Regions from separate parts of the Saccharopolyspora sp. NPDC000359 genome, predicted to be linked through region 2. Evidence: riboswitches for the same ligand, from Rfam matches in the RefSeq annotation. Region 2 holds a riboswitch; the other holds the start of a gene.

Region 1 (7,484 bases), on a different contig from region 2:
CTCACCAGCAGTCCGAAGGTGACCGAGGCGGCGTGGCGGGCGCGGGAGAGCGGTCCGCGACCGGGACCGAACCCGCGTGCGCGGCGGGCCCGCGAGAGGTGCTGCCAGGTCTGGCCGAGCTGCTCGAACCGTTGCAGCGCCGCGGCGAACGACACGACGAAGCGGTGCGGCAGGCGCAGGCGCTGCCCGAGCTGGTCGGCCAGCGCCATCGGCTCGATCAGCGGCGCGACGGCCACCCCGGGCAGCGCCAGCACGACGATCCGCAACCCCGCGGTGGCGGCGACGTCGAGGTGCCCACCGCCGAGCAGCCACGTCGAGTAGGCGACCGAGAGACCGCCCAGCACGACCGTGAGGAACCGCAGTGGGTGGCCGGAGCGCGCCGGGAGCATCAGCGCCATGGCGAGCACGTAGGCGCCCGAGGTGATCAATGCGGTGGGCAGTGAGCGCACTCCGAGCGAGGCGACGAGCGCCAGCAGGCCAACCGACACCAGCACGAGAGGGTTCACCCTGGCCAGCACACCGCTCATCGCGCCAACACCCGCCCCCGGTGGAGCCGCGTCTCGCGGTCGGCCAACTCGATCAGCACCGGGTCGTGGGTGGAGGCGGCCGCGGTGGCGCCAGACCGGGCAGCGGCCCGCACCCACCCGGCGATCGCGGCCCAGGTGCGGCGGTCCTGCCCGACGGTCGGTTCGTCGAGCATCAGGGCGCCGGGCCGGTGCGCGAGCGCCGCGGCGAGCGCGACCCGGCGCTGTTCCCCGCCGGAGAGCCGGTAGGGGTTGGCCCCGGCGAGTGCGCTCAGCCCGAGCACCTCCAGGACCTCGTCGACCGCGACCGGGGCGCCCAGCCGCATCCCGGTGCGGGCGATCTCCTCGCGCACGCTGGTGGTGAGGAAGCCGTGCTCCGGGTTCTGCGGCACCCAGCCGACCGTCCGCGCGAGGTCGGCGGACCTCATCCGGTGCAGCGGCACGGGGGTGCCGTCGATGCTCCCGCGGTCGGGGCGGACCAGGCCCGCCAGCGCGGCGAGGAGGGTGGACTTGCCCGCACCGGACGCTCCGGTGAACGCCGAGACCTGGCCCGGTGAGACCGAGGTGGAGACATCATCCAGGGCGGTCACCGCAGCGGATGTCCGCATCCGGCGAGCCACCAGGTCCACGCCCAGTTTCCGCGCTTCGAGCTGCGGGCCGGGGGAGCCCGGGGCCACCAGCGCCGTCGGCACCTCTGTCGGCGCGGGCGCGGGCAGATCGGGCATCCACACCCCGGCGCGGCCGAGCTCATCGGTGAGCTGGGCCCGGCAGGTCTCGGGGTCGACGTCGTGCATGACCTGACCGGCGGAGTCGAGGACGACGACGCGGTCCACCAGCTCCAGCCACGGGCCGACCCGGTGGTCCACCACGACCAGCGAAGCGCCGGTGTTGGCCACGACGTCGGCCACCGCCGCGCGCACCCGCTCGGCGTTGTCCGGGTCGAGCATCGACGTCGGTTCGTCCAGCAGCAGCATCGACGGTCGCAGCGCCAGGACCCCGGCCAGGGCGAGCCGCTGCAGCTCACCGCCGGACAGCGCCGACGTCGGGTGGTCGGTGGGGTGGGGGAGCCCGACCAGCTCGAGGGCTTCGGCCACCCGCCGCCAGATCTCCTCCGGCGCGACCCCGGCGTTCTCCGGGCCGAAGGCGACATCGCGCCCGATCCGGTCCGCCACCAGGGCCGCCCCGGGGTTCTGCAGCACCAGCCCGATCTGGCCGTGCACCCGGACCTCGCCGCTCAGCTCGCCCGGCAGCGCCCCGCCGAGCACCCCGGCCAGGGCGTGCACGACGGTCGACTTGCCCGCCCCGCTCGGCCCGGCCAGCAGCACCCGCTCACCGGGCTGGATCCGCAGGTCCAGCCCCTGCACGGTGGGCGTGCGCCGCCCCAGCGGCCGCCAGCCGAAGCCTCGCAGCTCCGCGCGCAGGTCCGTCGAGGTCGTCACACCGCCGCCCGCTCGTGGTGCTCCCGGCCCGGCCCGAACGCGTCCAGCGCCCCGGTCGCGGCCAGCCCGCGCACCAGCGCCCAGCCGCCGAACCCGGCGATGACCACGCCGGACACCACGAAGAACCCGAGGTGCGCCAGCTGGTAGGGCAGCGCCCAGTCGGTGTAGTAGACCTGCCACTCGTAGAACGACTCGAACGCGGCGGCCACCGCAGCCGCCAGCGCGGCGACCAGCGGGCCGAACCGCTTCCACAGGAACACGGCCAGCACCAGCTCGACGCCGAACCCCTGGACGCACCCGGAGATCACCGTCGACAAGCCCCAGCTGTTGCCCAGCAGCGCCTCCACGGACGCGGCGACCACCTCGGTCAGCAGCGCGGCACCGGGCTTGCGGACCACCAGCCCGCCGATCACCCCGCCGAGCAGCCAAGCGCCGCCGAACAGCCCCGAGCTCGGCGGGAACGCGAACGCGGAGAAGGTGCTCAGCACCTGGTAGAGCTGCGCCCAGCCCCAGAACGCCACGCCGACCGCGACGCCCAGCATCGCGACGGTGACGAAGTCGATGGTCCGGTAGCGGAAGGCGGCATCGCGCACCACTAGAACTCCCTTCGCCGGTGTTAACCGGAGCAGGTTCGGAGGGTCTGCGGCTCAACCCGCACTCTCAGCGCCCTTCACCACGGCGCTCCCCTGTCATCGGCCACACACCCTACCTTCGGCGCACCACCCCGGACACCGGTGGGTGAGAGCACTCCGAGCAGGCGCACCATCCGCAGTGGATCAGCCACGGGGAGTAGTGGGCTCGTGACGCGGCGAGGCGCGTCGGCCTCGCTACGTCCACTGTGGACCTCTGGTGGGGCGTCAGGTGCTGCGCAGCTCGACGCAGCACTCACCGGCGCGCGGCTCGAGCACGGCTTCGGTCGTGCGGGCCTGGAGCCCCGCGAGGAAGCCCTGCAGGAAGGCGTGGTTCAAGCCGCACACCAGCTCCGGGGACCGCGAGGTCACCGGGTGGAACGGGCAGTTGCGCAGCCGCACGCAGCCCGGAGCCTCCCGGTCCGGTTCGAACCCGTGGTCGGCGAGCACCTCCGCCGCCCGGGTCAGCGCGCGCTCGGCGCCGAGTCGACCTGGACGGGTGCGCTCCCGCTCGGCCCTGCCGAGGTCGTGCCCGCGCTCGCGTGCCACGCGCATCACCGCTTGGGTGGCGTTCTCCCGGTCACCTTCGGTGAGTACCGCGTCCACCAGGATGTCGGCCAGCAGGTCGTGGCGCCGGGGCGGGATGCTGATCCGGATGTCGGTGCGCGCCGGTTCGTAGACCTTGGGGGTGCGGCCGACCTTGCGCACCCCGTCCAGCGGCTCGTACCGCGCGCACAGCAGGCCCGCCGCCACCAGCTTGTCGAGGTGGAAGGCGGCGAGCTTGCGGGAGATGCCGACCGCCGAGGCGGCCTCGTCGCGGCCCACCGGCCGCCGCGCGCGGCGGATGTAGTCGTACATGCCGCGCCGCAGCTCGTCGTCCAACGCGGCCACCGCGGTCATCGCCGAACCGGCCTTGTCCATGGTCCAACCCTAGCGCTCTCGGGCACATCTCAATGGGTGGAATCCAGTCAGCGGCCCGGCGACCGGGAACGTTGACCGAGGTCCCTCAATAAGACTAACGTTGATTGGCGAAATAGGGGTGGACCTGGGCCACCCGCCGCGGTCGCGAGCACCGGCCGCGTCGACCCGGAGGAAGACATGACAACCGCACCCGCCCTGCACGTCGCCAACGAGCCCGCTGGCCAGATCGACCTCGACGCCGCGGAACGGGCTGCGGGGGACCTGCTGCGGGCGCTGGGCGTCGCGACAGACTCCGAGAGCCTGCGGGGCACGCCGGGCCGGATGGCCCGCGCCTACGCCGAGCTGTTCACCCCGCGCCCGTTCGACCTGACGACCTTCCCGAACGAGGAGGGCTACGACGAGCTGGTGCTGGCGCGGTCGATCCCGGTCCGGTCGGTGTGCGAGCACCACCTGCTGCCGTTCGTCGGCACCGCGCACGTCGGCTACCTGCCGGGCGAGCGGATCCTCGGGCTGTCGAAGCTGGCGCGCGTGGTCGAGCACTTCGCCTGCCGCCCGCAGGTGCAGGAGCGGCTGACCAAGCAGGTCGCCGACTGGTTGTGCGAGCACCTGCAGCCCAAGGGCGTCGGCGTGGTCATCGAAGCCGAGCACACCTGCATGACGTTGCGCGGCGTGCAGGCCACCGGCTCCAACACCGTGACCTCCACCCTGCTGGGCACCCTGCGCCAGGACGCCCGTTCCCGGCAGGAGTTCTTCGCCCTCACCGGCGTCAACGCCTGACCCGCGCAGATCAGGTCTGGGCGGGTGCGCGAGATGCCGTGCTCCGGGCCTGCTGCGTGATCTTCGCTGCGCGGTCGCGGTGCCGTCGTGCTGCTCCGGGGTTGCCCAGCGCGGTGGCCAGCGCTGCGAGGTGCTGTGCGACGGGGCCTGCGGTGAGCAGACCGCTGCCCGCCCCCGCGAGCTCGGATTCGGCCGGTTCCAGTGCGGTGTAGGTTTCTTCGGCCAGCCTCCGGTCGGCCAGGCGGACCGCGGCGGCAGCGGTGAGGCAGAGGCGGACCTCGTGCAGGAGGTCGGGCGGTGGTGGCGGGATCTCGCGCGCTGCGGCCGCCGCAGCGCCGTGGTCGCCCGCGTCGAGCAGCGCGAGCGGGCGTACCCAGGGCAGGAACGGACCCCAGTCGTCTGCCAAGTCCACTGTGGCTGGTCGGTTGTCCTGTATCCGCGAGCACAGCAGGGCAAGCGGGAGCGTGCCGTGCTCGACCCCGTGCATCCCGGTGCCGGTCAGCTGCGCCGCCGCGGTTCGGTAGGCGGCCTCGGCTGCGGAGCTGTGACCGGTGGCAGCTGCGCGGACCGCGCCGTACCACCTGGTGAACACGGCGACGAGGGGGAGCTCGTGGTGTTCGCCCAGTTCGGCGGCGGCTGCGGCGTGCGCGTCGGCCACGTCGAACTCGGCCAGCGCGCAGTGGGCCTGGAGCAGGACCAGGTGGCCGAGCACCTCGAACGGCACGAGCTCGTTCCGGGCGGCCAGGTCGACCAGCTCGCGGCCGATCCGCGCGCGTTCGGGAGCCAGGCCGGGCCGGTCGCAGGTGTGCATGAACTGGCCGTTGAGGGCGAAGGCGAGGAGTTCGGGGTCGGGCAGCGAGCGGGCCAGTGACACGGCCTCGTCGGCGGCCTCGCGCCCGCGGCGGGCGCCGGTGCCGCGCAGCTCCATCGCCAGCGTGGCGAGCAGGCGTGCCCGCTGCGCGGTGCTGTGCTCGGGGAGGGCGGCGAGGGTCCGCTCGGTCACCGCCACCACCTGGGCGGACATCGCCGGGTCGTCGTTCGTCGTCCAGATCCCCGGCACGTCGAACGCCCCGATCACCCGCGCCGTCGACCCCGCGTCGCCCAGCGACTCCGCCGCGGTGATCGCTTCGACCCGGTGCGTGCGCGCCGCCGCCAGGTCCCCGGTGATGGCCAGCGCTCGTACCCGGCCCATGACCAGGCCGAGCCTGGTCCGCGGCTTGTCGGACCCGGACCGGTCGTGTGCGGCGATCGCCGCCGCCCACAGCCGGGCGGCTTCGTGCGGGGCGAAGCGGCGTTCCGCCCGGTGGGCCGCCAGTGCCGCGTAGTGCGCCGCCTTGCGCGCCGTCGCGCTGCTCTCGGCGAGGAGGAGGTGGTGGGCGATCGCCTCGACGTCCTCGGGCCGGATCCGTTCGAGGACTTGCGCGACCTCGGCGTGCCAGCGGCTCCGCCGCGGCCCCGACACCTCGTCGTGGACCGTGTCGCGGACCAGGGCGTGGGCGAAGCGGAGTCGCTCGGCCCCGGTCTCGACCAGGAACCCCAGCAACACCGCCGAGTCGACGGCGTCCAGCACCCGTTCCTCGTCACCGCTCAGCGGGACCAGCAGGTCGATGTCGACCTCGTCGCCGATGACGGCGGCCTGCCGCAGGACGGTGCGGGCGGTGTCGGGCAGCGCGTTGAGCCGGTGCCGCACGACGTCGCGGACCCCGGCGGGAACCGCGTGCAGCGCGGCGTCGCCCTCGGTGTCGAAGAGCCGGGCCAGCTCCCGGGCGAAGAACGGGTTGCCACCGCTGCGGTCGTGGATGACCTGCGCGACCTCCGAGGGAACGCTGTGCTGAGCGGTGGCGCGGGCGAGCTCGCCCACGGCCTCCCGGGACAGGCCACCGAGGTAGATCCGGGTGGGCTCGGACCCGGCGCTGCGGCCCAGCACTTCGGCCAGGCCGGGGGAGAGCTCCGTGCTGCGGTACGTCCCGACCACCAGCACCGGCTGGTCAACGCGCTCGGTGATCAGCGCCGTGAGCTGGGCCAACGTCTCCTCGTCGGCGCGGTGCAGGTCGTCCAGGACCAGCAGCACCGGGCGTTCGGCCGCGACGGTGGCGAGGTAGGACACCACGCTGCGCCGCGCGTGGAAGCGGGCCGCGACGGCGTCGTCGGCCTCGGCGAACACCTCCGGGGCGGGCACACCTGAGGACGCCGCGACGCCGTCGAGCAGTTGGATCCACGGCCAGGTGGCCGGTGCGCCCTCGTGCTCGGGGTTGCGGCCCCACGCGGCGGTCCACCCAGCGACGGCCGGCTCCCTGGTCAGGGCTTCGACCAGGGCGGTCTTGCCCGCTCCCGGCTCCCCGGCGACCAGTGCCAAGCGGAGTCCGCGCCGCTCGAGGGCCTCGGATGCGGCCGAAGTCAGCTGGTCGAGTTCCCGCGCGCGCCCGACCAGGCGCTGCTCGGCGACCACGGGAGCCGGTTCGACCAGGGGCGCGGTCGGCAGCGCCGTGCTGAGCTGTGGGGCTTGGGCGAGGATGTCGGCTTCGAGTTCGCGCAGTTGCGGCCCCGGATCCACACCGAGCTCGGTGACCAGCGCGGTCTTGGCGGTGCGCAGCGCTTCAAGCGCATCGCGCTGGCGGCCCGCCTGGTACAGGGCGACGGCCAGCAGGCGCCAAGCGTGCTCCCGCCACGGGTGCTCGCCGACGTGCGCACGCATGTCGGCGGCAACGTCGGGAGCCCGGCCGAGGGCGAGCGCGGCCTCGGCACGCCGTTCGACCGCCAGCAGCCGCAACTCGTCGAGCCGGGTCACCTCCGCGCGGACCCAGTGCTGCTCGGCGAACTCGGAGTACGCGGGTCCGCGCCACGTCGACAGCGCCGCCTCCACCCGGGCCAGGGCGGTGCCGGCCCTGCCCTCGACCAACAGCTCCCCGGCCTCGGCCACCGCGGTCTCGAACTGCCAGGCGTCCACCGCGTCGGCCCGCAGGGCGTAGCCGGGGGACTCGGTGACCAGCAGCCGCGCCGGGGTCCGGGGTGGCCGGTCGGGTTCGAGCGCGCGGCGCAGCGTCGCGACGAACGACTGGACCGCCCCCACCGCACCGGCGGGCGGGTCGTCCCACAGGTCGTCGACGAGCATCCCGACCGGGACCATGCGGCCCCTGGCCACCAGCAGCCGGGCCAGCACCGCGCGGTGCCGCGGGCCGCGCAGGTCGATCGCG
Region 2 (7,484 bases):
GCACCCTGGGCCGCGCCGGACAGGAACGCGGCGTCCTCGGGGTTGTCGGCCCGGGACGCCGCGGCCGCCAGGGCCTGCGCGAAGCCGACCAGGTAGCGGGCGTCCTGCACGATGTAGAAGGCGAACACGTCGCGGTCCAGGGTGCCGTCGGTCAGCGCGGCGTTGAACGGGTGCTCGACGATCGCGCGCTGCAGGTCAGCGGTGTGCGCCCAGGCCTGCGCACAGAAGCCGTCGGCGGGCGGTTCGGGCAGCTTGCTCATCCGGAGTCCTCATCTCGGGGTCGCGCGGTCCCGGTGGGGCTCAGGCGTCTGAGCCCCACCGGATTCGCGTGGATTCGGGCACGACGACCGGCGCGTCGTCAGGTCGACGCGCCGGGTTCACCGGGTCTGGTCACCACCAGTGGTGGAAGTGGTGCACCGGGCCGTGGCCGTGGCCGACGTCCAGGCGCTCGGAGGCGCGCAGCGCCTCGGTCAGGTAGGCCTTGCTCTCGCGCACCGCCGTCAGCCAGTCCGGGCGCTGCGGGCGCAGCGCCGCGATGGCCGCCGAGAGGGTGCAGCCGGTACCGTGGTCGTTGCTGGTCACGACCCGTTCGCTGGCCAGGAGCTCGGAGACGCCGTCGCCGTGCAGCAGGTCCACACTGGACTCACCGGCCAGGTGACCACCCTTGAGCAGCACCTGCTTGGCGCCGAGCCCGGCGAGCCGCTCGGCCTGGGCTGGCATGCCGTCGACGTCGGTGAGCTCCGGCTCGCCGAGCAGGTCCGCCGCCTCCGGCAGGTTCGGGGTGATCAGGTCGACCCGCGGCAGCAGCTCGTCGCGCAGCACGCCGACCGCCTCCGGAGCGAGCAGCCGGTCCCCGCTCTTGGCGACCATCACCGGGTCCAGCACCACGTGCGGTGGCGCGTAGCGGTCCAGCACACCGATCACCGCGCGGATCACCTCGGCGTTGGCCAGCATGCCGATCTTGACCGCGTCCACCCGCACGTCGTCGAGCAACGTGACCAGCTGCGCGGTGATGAACTCCGGCGGCACCTCGTGGACCTCGGCCACCCCGGTGGTGGTCTGCGCGACGAGCGCGGTCATCACGGACATGCCGTAGGCGCCGTGCGCCGAGAAGGTCTTCAGGTCGGCCTGGACACCGGCGCCACCGCTGGGATCGGTGCCCGCGATGGTCAGCACGTTCGGAACCATGACGTCCCTCCGCTAGTACGAGCTAGGTCAGGTTCAACGGGTCTGTTCTCAGCCCGGCCGCCCCGGGCACCCCGCGTCACTCGCCCCAACCTAACCCGAACCGCACCGGTCAGTCGATGAGCCCCACCACCGCACCCGCGCTGAGCACCTCACCGGCCCGCACCTGGTGCCAGAGCGTCCCGGTCGCCAACGCGCGCACCCAGCCGACGTCGCCACCGGCCGCCCGGACCTCGGCCAGCCGGTCGCCGACGTGCACCGCGCTCCCGTCGGCGGCCAGCCACCGCACCAGCACCCCGCGCATCGGAGCGCGCCCCGCCGGACGGCGCCCCAGCGCGGGGAACACCAACTCGGTCATCCCCGCCCCCTCCGCGAAAGCCCCAAGCATCGCTCCGGCCGCCCGCACCAACAAGACCGCCGCGGCGCCACCCTCCCGATGGCCGACCACGAACCGGGACGAACCAGGCAACACCGACCGCGGCTGGCACGCCCAGCACCGCCGGGACCACGCGGTCAGGCCCGCGTCCACCTCCCCAGCCAGGGGCCGCAGCGGCGCGGGCTCGTCCGCGAGCGGGACCGGCAGCAGCTCAGCGCCCTCCCGCCAGCACTGTTCCCGGAACCGGTTCTCGCGGCCGGCGGAGTCCGCGTCCACTCCTCGATCAACATCGCGGTGCGAAAGCGATCGATTTCACAGCGTGAAGGGGCCCACCGGCAGGCAAGGTGAACCTTCCTCGCGGATTAAACTCGGCGACGATGGAAACCACGACCGATGCTCCGAGCTTCGCCCGTTCCCGGCGGCCCCGCCGACCGGAGGATCCCGCGCGGATCTGGGCTCCGCTGGCGGACCTGACCGAGGCCGCCGTCGCGGCCGCCGGATCCGGGACCGTGGCGATCACCCGCGGCTTCGACCGCAACAGCCGCCAACGCGCCAAAGCCCTGCGCGAGCTGCTGGACCAGCAGGACGTTCCCGCGATCGAGGTGACCCCAGCGCCCGGCAGCGACCGGCTGCTGGCCGACGTCGAGGTCACCGCGGTGGTCAACCTGATCGGCGCTGGCTCGTGGCAGCCCTACCGCGTCGCCGCGCAGCTGCGCGCCCCGGTGCTCACCCCGAAGCCCGGTGACGACGCCGGTGAGCAGGTCACCCGCGACGTGATCGCGCTGGTCGGCGACTCGGGCAAGCGCGACGTGGCGCTCTCGCACGTCGCGGTGCGCTCCGAGGACCCGGCCGCCAGCCGGTTGACCCTCACCCACGGCGGCGAGCAGCTGACCGTAGCCGGTGGCTGGCTGACCGTGGCGGTGGCAGGCCACGAGCTGCAGGTGCAGGTCGGCGGCGCGGACGTCGCCGAGCAGACGATCACCACCGGCGAGGTCCGGGTGGAGGCCTTCGACGCGCCGCACCGGCTGGTGCGCGACGAGCTCCCGATCGCCGACTTCGAGGGTGCGGTCACCTTCACCGCCGAGCCCGAGGGCCTGGTCGTCCGGCCGGTCTGATCGCTGCCGACCACCACGTGGCGGCGGGCGACCGCCCGGCGCCTTGCCACACCTGAACCAGGCGTTTTCGCCATATTCCGAAAAACTTGCCACAACCGCCGTCACACCCGGTGCGCCGCGGCGTCCCTCGACCAAGGACCGCGCGGGGACGCACGCACTGCACAGGGAGGCTGGGGAATCGTGGAGCCCACCAAGGAGTGGCACGTGAGCTGCCGCGATGTCGCCGGGAGGCGACGCGACTTGTCGGTGTTCATCAACCAGGGCGACGTGGTCGTGGTGGCGCCGCCCGGCGAGACGGCGGTGCTCTCACCGCTGGAGGTGGGGCGCCTGCGGGCCGTGCTGCGCGATGCGGTGGTGTCGGCGGCAGATCAGGCCTGACCAGTTCGGGCCTTCCCAGTTACGAGCTGGATGGGTCAGTATCTACTCTCGAGTAGCTCGCCGACCGAGAGGTGGATGCGTGAGCGTGTTGAGGCAGCGGGGCGCGGCCGTGCTCAATCGCGCGGGTTCTGGCGCGCACACGGCGTTCGTGCTGGCCAAGCAGGGTGTACTCCGCCCCTTGCGCCCGGACAAGGTGCTGCGGATCCTGCGCGCCTGGCGCCACTGGGGCACCACCCCGCCGCTGGGCTACGCGGTCGGCGCCGTGCGCCACCCGGACCGCCCGGCGCTGATCGACGAGCGGGGCGCGCTCAGCTACCTCGAGGTGGAGCAGCGCACCTCCCGGCTGGCCAACGGCCTGCGCAAGCGCGTCAAGCGCGGCACCCGCATCGGGGTGCTGTGCCGCAACCACCACGGACCGGTCGAGACGATCGTCGCCGCGGGCAAGCTGGGCGTGGACGTGGTGCTGCTCAACACCGGGATGAGCGGCCAGCAGCTCGCCGACGTGATCGCCGAGCAGCAGGTCGGTGTGCTGGTCCTGGACGCCGAGTTCCGCCGCCAGCTGCCCGAGCTGCCCGCCGGGGTGGACCAGGTGCTGGCCTGGACCGACGGCACCACCCGGCGCGACACGCTGGAGCACCTGATCGCCACGTCCTCGCCGCGGCGCCCGGCCAGGCCACGTCGGCACGCCCGAATGATCGTGCTGACCTCCGGCACCACCGGCACGCCCAAGGGCGCGCGCCGCCCGGACCCGCCGAGCCTGGCCCCGGCCGCCGCCGTCCTGTCCCGCCTCCCGCTGCGCAGCGGCGAGCGGATGCTGGTCAGCGCACCGCTGTTCCACACCTGGGGGCTGGCCGCGTTCCAGCTCGGTGCAGTGCTCGGCGCGACGCTGGTGCTGCGCCGCAAGTTCGACCCCGAGCAGGCGCTGGCCTCCGTGCAGCGCAACAGGTGCACCGCGCTGTTCGCCGTCCCGGTGATGCTCCAGCGCCTCCTGGACCTGCCCGAGCAGGTCCGCGACCGCTACGACCACAGCACGCTGCGGATCGTGGCCAGCAGCGGCTCGGCGCTGCCCGCGGACCTGGCCACCCGGTTCCAGCACGCCTTCGGCAACGTGCTGCACAACCTCTACGGCTCGACCGAGGTGTCCTGGGTGAGCATCGCCACCCCGCAGGACCTGCGCGCGGCCCCGGCCTCGGCGGGCCGCCCGCCGCGGGGCACGACGGTGCGCATCCTCGCCGCGGACGGCACCGAGGTGTCGCGCGGCGAGACCGGGCGCATCTTCGCGGGCAACGACATGCTCTTCGAGGGCTACACCAACGGCGGCGGGCGGGACGTCGAGGACGGCCTGATGTCCACCGGCGACCTCGGGCACGTCGACGCGTCCGGGCGGCTGTTCGTCGACGGCCGCGAGGACGACATGATCATCTCCGGCGGCGAGAACGTCTACCCCAAGGAGACCGAGGACGCCATCGCCCGCCTGCCGGAGGTGGCCGAGACCGCCGTCATCGGCGTCGACGACCCGGACTTCGGCCAGCGGCTCGCCGCGTTCGTGGTGCTGCGCCCGGGCCACGAGCTCGACGCCGAGCAGCTGCGGGACCGCCTCCGCGACCGGCTGTCGAAGTTCGCCCTGCCCCGCGACGTGGTGTTCCTGGCGGAGCTGCCGCGCAACGCCACCGGCAAGGTCGTCCCCCGCGAGCTGCTCGGCCGGTTGGACGCATGACCCGGACGGATGCACGATCACGCCTCGTGGCGAGTTAGGCTGCCTCGGGTGAATGACCGTCTAGTGTGGATCGACTGCGAAATGACCGGTCTCGACCTCGGCAAGGACGCCCTGATCGAGATCGCCGCCCTGGTCACCGATGCCGACCTGAACATCCTCGGCGAAGGCGTGGACATCGTCATCCACGCCGACGACGAGGCCCTGGCCGGGATGCCCGAGGTGGTGCGCGACATGCACGACCGGTCCGGGCTCACCGAGGAGGTGCGCCGCTCCGCGGTGACCCTGGCCGAAGCCGAACAGCAGGTGCTGGACTACATCCGCCAGTACGTCCCGGACGGGCGGTCGGCCCCGCTGGCGGGCAACTCCATCGCCACCGACCGCGGGTTCATCGCCCGCGACATGCCGCGGCTGGACGCCCACCTGCACTACCGGATGGTCGACGTGTCGTCCATCAAGGAGCTGTGCCGGCGCTGGTACCCGCGGATCTACTACGCGCAGCCGGAGAAGGGCCTGGCGCACCGCGCGCTGGCCGACATCCGGGAGTCGATTCGCGAACTCGCCTACTACCGGCGCACCGCGTTCGTCCCGCAGCCCGGCCCGTCCAGCGAGCAGGCCCAGGCGGTGGCGGCCGAGCTGCTCTCCGACGACGGCGTCGGGGGCACCCGGAAAGCAGCCGAGCAGCAGTCGGAAAATGGCCGCTGACCAGCTGCGTCGCCGATAACCGGAGCCCGCGGAAAACGGCGTGACAGCGCACGCTAGTATATGAGCGTTGCTCCGGACGGCGGTCCTTCCGAGACCGGTCCGAGCGGCCGAGGTGGGTGTAGCTCAGTCGGTAGAGCACTGGGTTGTGGTCCCAGGTGTCGCGGGTTCGATTCCCGTCACTCACCCCAAAGCCGAACGAGGCCTGGTTCCTGCGGGAACCAGGCCTCGTTCTCGTTCCCGGGTCGATTCGCCTCGGGAGATGGGCGAGGGCCCCGCTCCAGCGGAACGGGGCCCTCGGCGTCAGCTGCGGGTCACTTGTTGCCCTTGACCCACTCCTCCCACGGGATCTGCCAGTCCCCGAAGCCGTCCCACGGCCTGAGGTCCGGCCCGCCGGAGTTGGTGATCTGCACGATGTCGCCCTTCTTCAGCAGGTCGTAGACCCACTTGGCGTTGTCCATGCTCATGTTGATGCAGCCGTGGCTGACGTTGCTGTGGCCCTGCTGGCCCACCGACCACGGCGCGGCGTGCAGGAACTCGCCGCCGTTGGAGATCCGCACCGCCCACTTGACCTCGGTGCGGTAGCCGCCCGCCTCGATCGGCAGCCCGTAGGTCGAGGAGTCCATCACCTTCGTGGCGTGGTGCTCGGTGACCACGTGCACGCCGTTGTTGGACGGGAACGACGGCTTGCCCAGCGACACCGGCATGGTCCGGATAACCTCGCCGTTCCGCTCGATCGACATCTGGTGCGAGGCGCCGTCGGCCTTCAGGACCACCGCGTCGCCGATGGTGATGGTCGCCTTGCGGTCCTCCTCGCCCCAGACGCCGTTGCCGAGGTCGCGCCCGAAGACGTCGACGTCGACGGTCACCTTGGTGCCCGGCTTCCAGTACTCCTTCGGCCGCCAGTGCACCTCGCGGTTGTTGAACCAGTAGAACGCGCCCTCCACGGCGGGTTCGGTCTGGATCTTGATGGCCTCCTCGGCCTTCGCCTTGTCCGGTGCCGGGGCGTTCTTGCTGAAGTAGAACGCCAGCGGCTGCCCGACCCCGACCGTCTGACCGTCAAGCGGGTTCATCGAGACGTAGCTCTGCTCGCCCGGCGCGACCGTGCTGAAGGTGGCCTGCTGGGTGATCGCCGGCCCGCTGGCACCCTGCGCGGTCACCTCCAGCGTGTAGGTCTTGCCGTAGCCGAGCTTCTCCCCGGCCGTCCAGGTCGCACCGTCCGGCGAGGCGGTGCCCGGCACCTCCTTGCCCTCGGTGTTGGTCAGCACCGCGCGCACGATCCGGCCGTTGGTCACCTTCGCGGTGACCGGCCCGGCCGGGGCCACGTCCTGCGCCCCGTTCTGCGGTGCCAGCTCCAACGTCGGCGCCGGTGCGACCTCGTTGGCCGCCGCGCCGCTCTCCGAACCCGATCCACTGCACCCCGCGACCAACAGCGCGACCACGCCGAAGATCAACATCGTCAACAGTCGTGAAACCCGCACGGGACCCCCGACCGGATTACGCCACTCCCTCATGAGCAACAGTCCGTCCGCTTAGAAGCATCACTAACCCCTGTGAACAGTGTGCCGCAAAGCCCCGTCAGGGGAAGAAGAGACCAGGCGTGCACACAGTGTGATCAGCTGGGCTGATCACGCACCCGACCGCCAGACGCGCCACCCCGGCCGGAGGTTGCCCCGCCCACCCGACCAACCCAGCCGCCCCACCGACCCCACCCCCCGGTTCGGAGCCCTCCACTCCCGTGCTAATGTTTTCCGTGTCGCCAGGGAGACCGGACGGAAACCCCGGGACGACGTGCCAGCGCCAATAGCTCAACTGGCAGAGCAGCTGACTCTTAATCAGCGGGTTCGGGGTTCGAGTCCCTGTTGGCGCACTCGATACCGTGGAACGCCCTGCTCACGCAGGGCGTTTCGCTTTTTCGGATCTTCGTCATCGCAGTGGGGGGTCGAACCCCCACACCCCCCACGGTGCGGGGGTTGCCCTTTCGACTTGCCCTTGCGATGGGCAGGGTTCCCGG

What was found. Region 2 has a riboswitch for thiamine pyrophosphate ahead of thiD (bifunctional hydroxymethylpyrimidine kinase/phosphomethylpyrimidine kinase). Riboswitches for the same ligand answer to the same signal wherever they lie in the genome.
Region 1: another riboswitch for thiamine pyrophosphate. It lies ahead of ABT324_RS18965 (ECF transporter S component); the one in region 2 lies ahead of thiD (bifunctional hydroxymethylpyrimidine kinase/phosphomethylpyrimidine kinase).

The regions. Positions count from the first base shown of each region.
Region 1 covers NZ_JBEPDU010000028.1:51,775-59,258, forward strand. The annotation lists gene ABT324_RS18955 (energy-coupling factor transporter transmembrane component T family protein) at 1-527, opposite strand, end outside; gene ABT324_RS18960 (ABC transporter ATP-binding protein) at 524-1,963, opposite strand; gene ABT324_RS18965 (ECF transporter S component) at 1,960-2,556, opposite strand; TPP riboswitch at 2,549-2,661, opposite strand; gene ABT324_RS18970 (helix-turn-helix transcriptional regulator) at 2,821-3,513, opposite strand; gene folE (GTP cyclohydrolase I FolE) at 3,691-4,290, shown strand; gene ABT324_RS18980 (ATP-binding protein) at 4,301-7,484, opposite strand, start outside.
Region 2 covers NZ_JBEPDU010000075.1:9,835-17,318, forward strand. The annotation lists gene tenA (thiaminase II) at 1-260, opposite strand, end outside; gene thiD (bifunctional hydroxymethylpyrimidine kinase/phosphomethylpyrimidine kinase) at 391-1,188, opposite strand; TPP riboswitch at 1,176-1,272, opposite strand; gene ABT324_RS31335 (biotin attachment protein) at 1,298-1,543, opposite strand; gene ABT324_RS31340 (hypothetical protein) at 1,939-2,676, shown strand; gene ABT324_RS31345 (hypothetical protein) at 2,857-3,054, shown strand; gene ABT324_RS31350 (AMP-binding protein) at 3,134-4,771, shown strand; gene orn (oligoribonuclease) at 4,820-5,473, shown strand; tRNA gene ABT324_RS31360 (tRNA-His) at 5,586-5,661, shown strand; gene ABT324_RS31365 (L,D-transpeptidase) at 5,785-6,927, opposite strand; tRNA gene ABT324_RS31370 (tRNA-Lys) at 7,268-7,340, shown strand.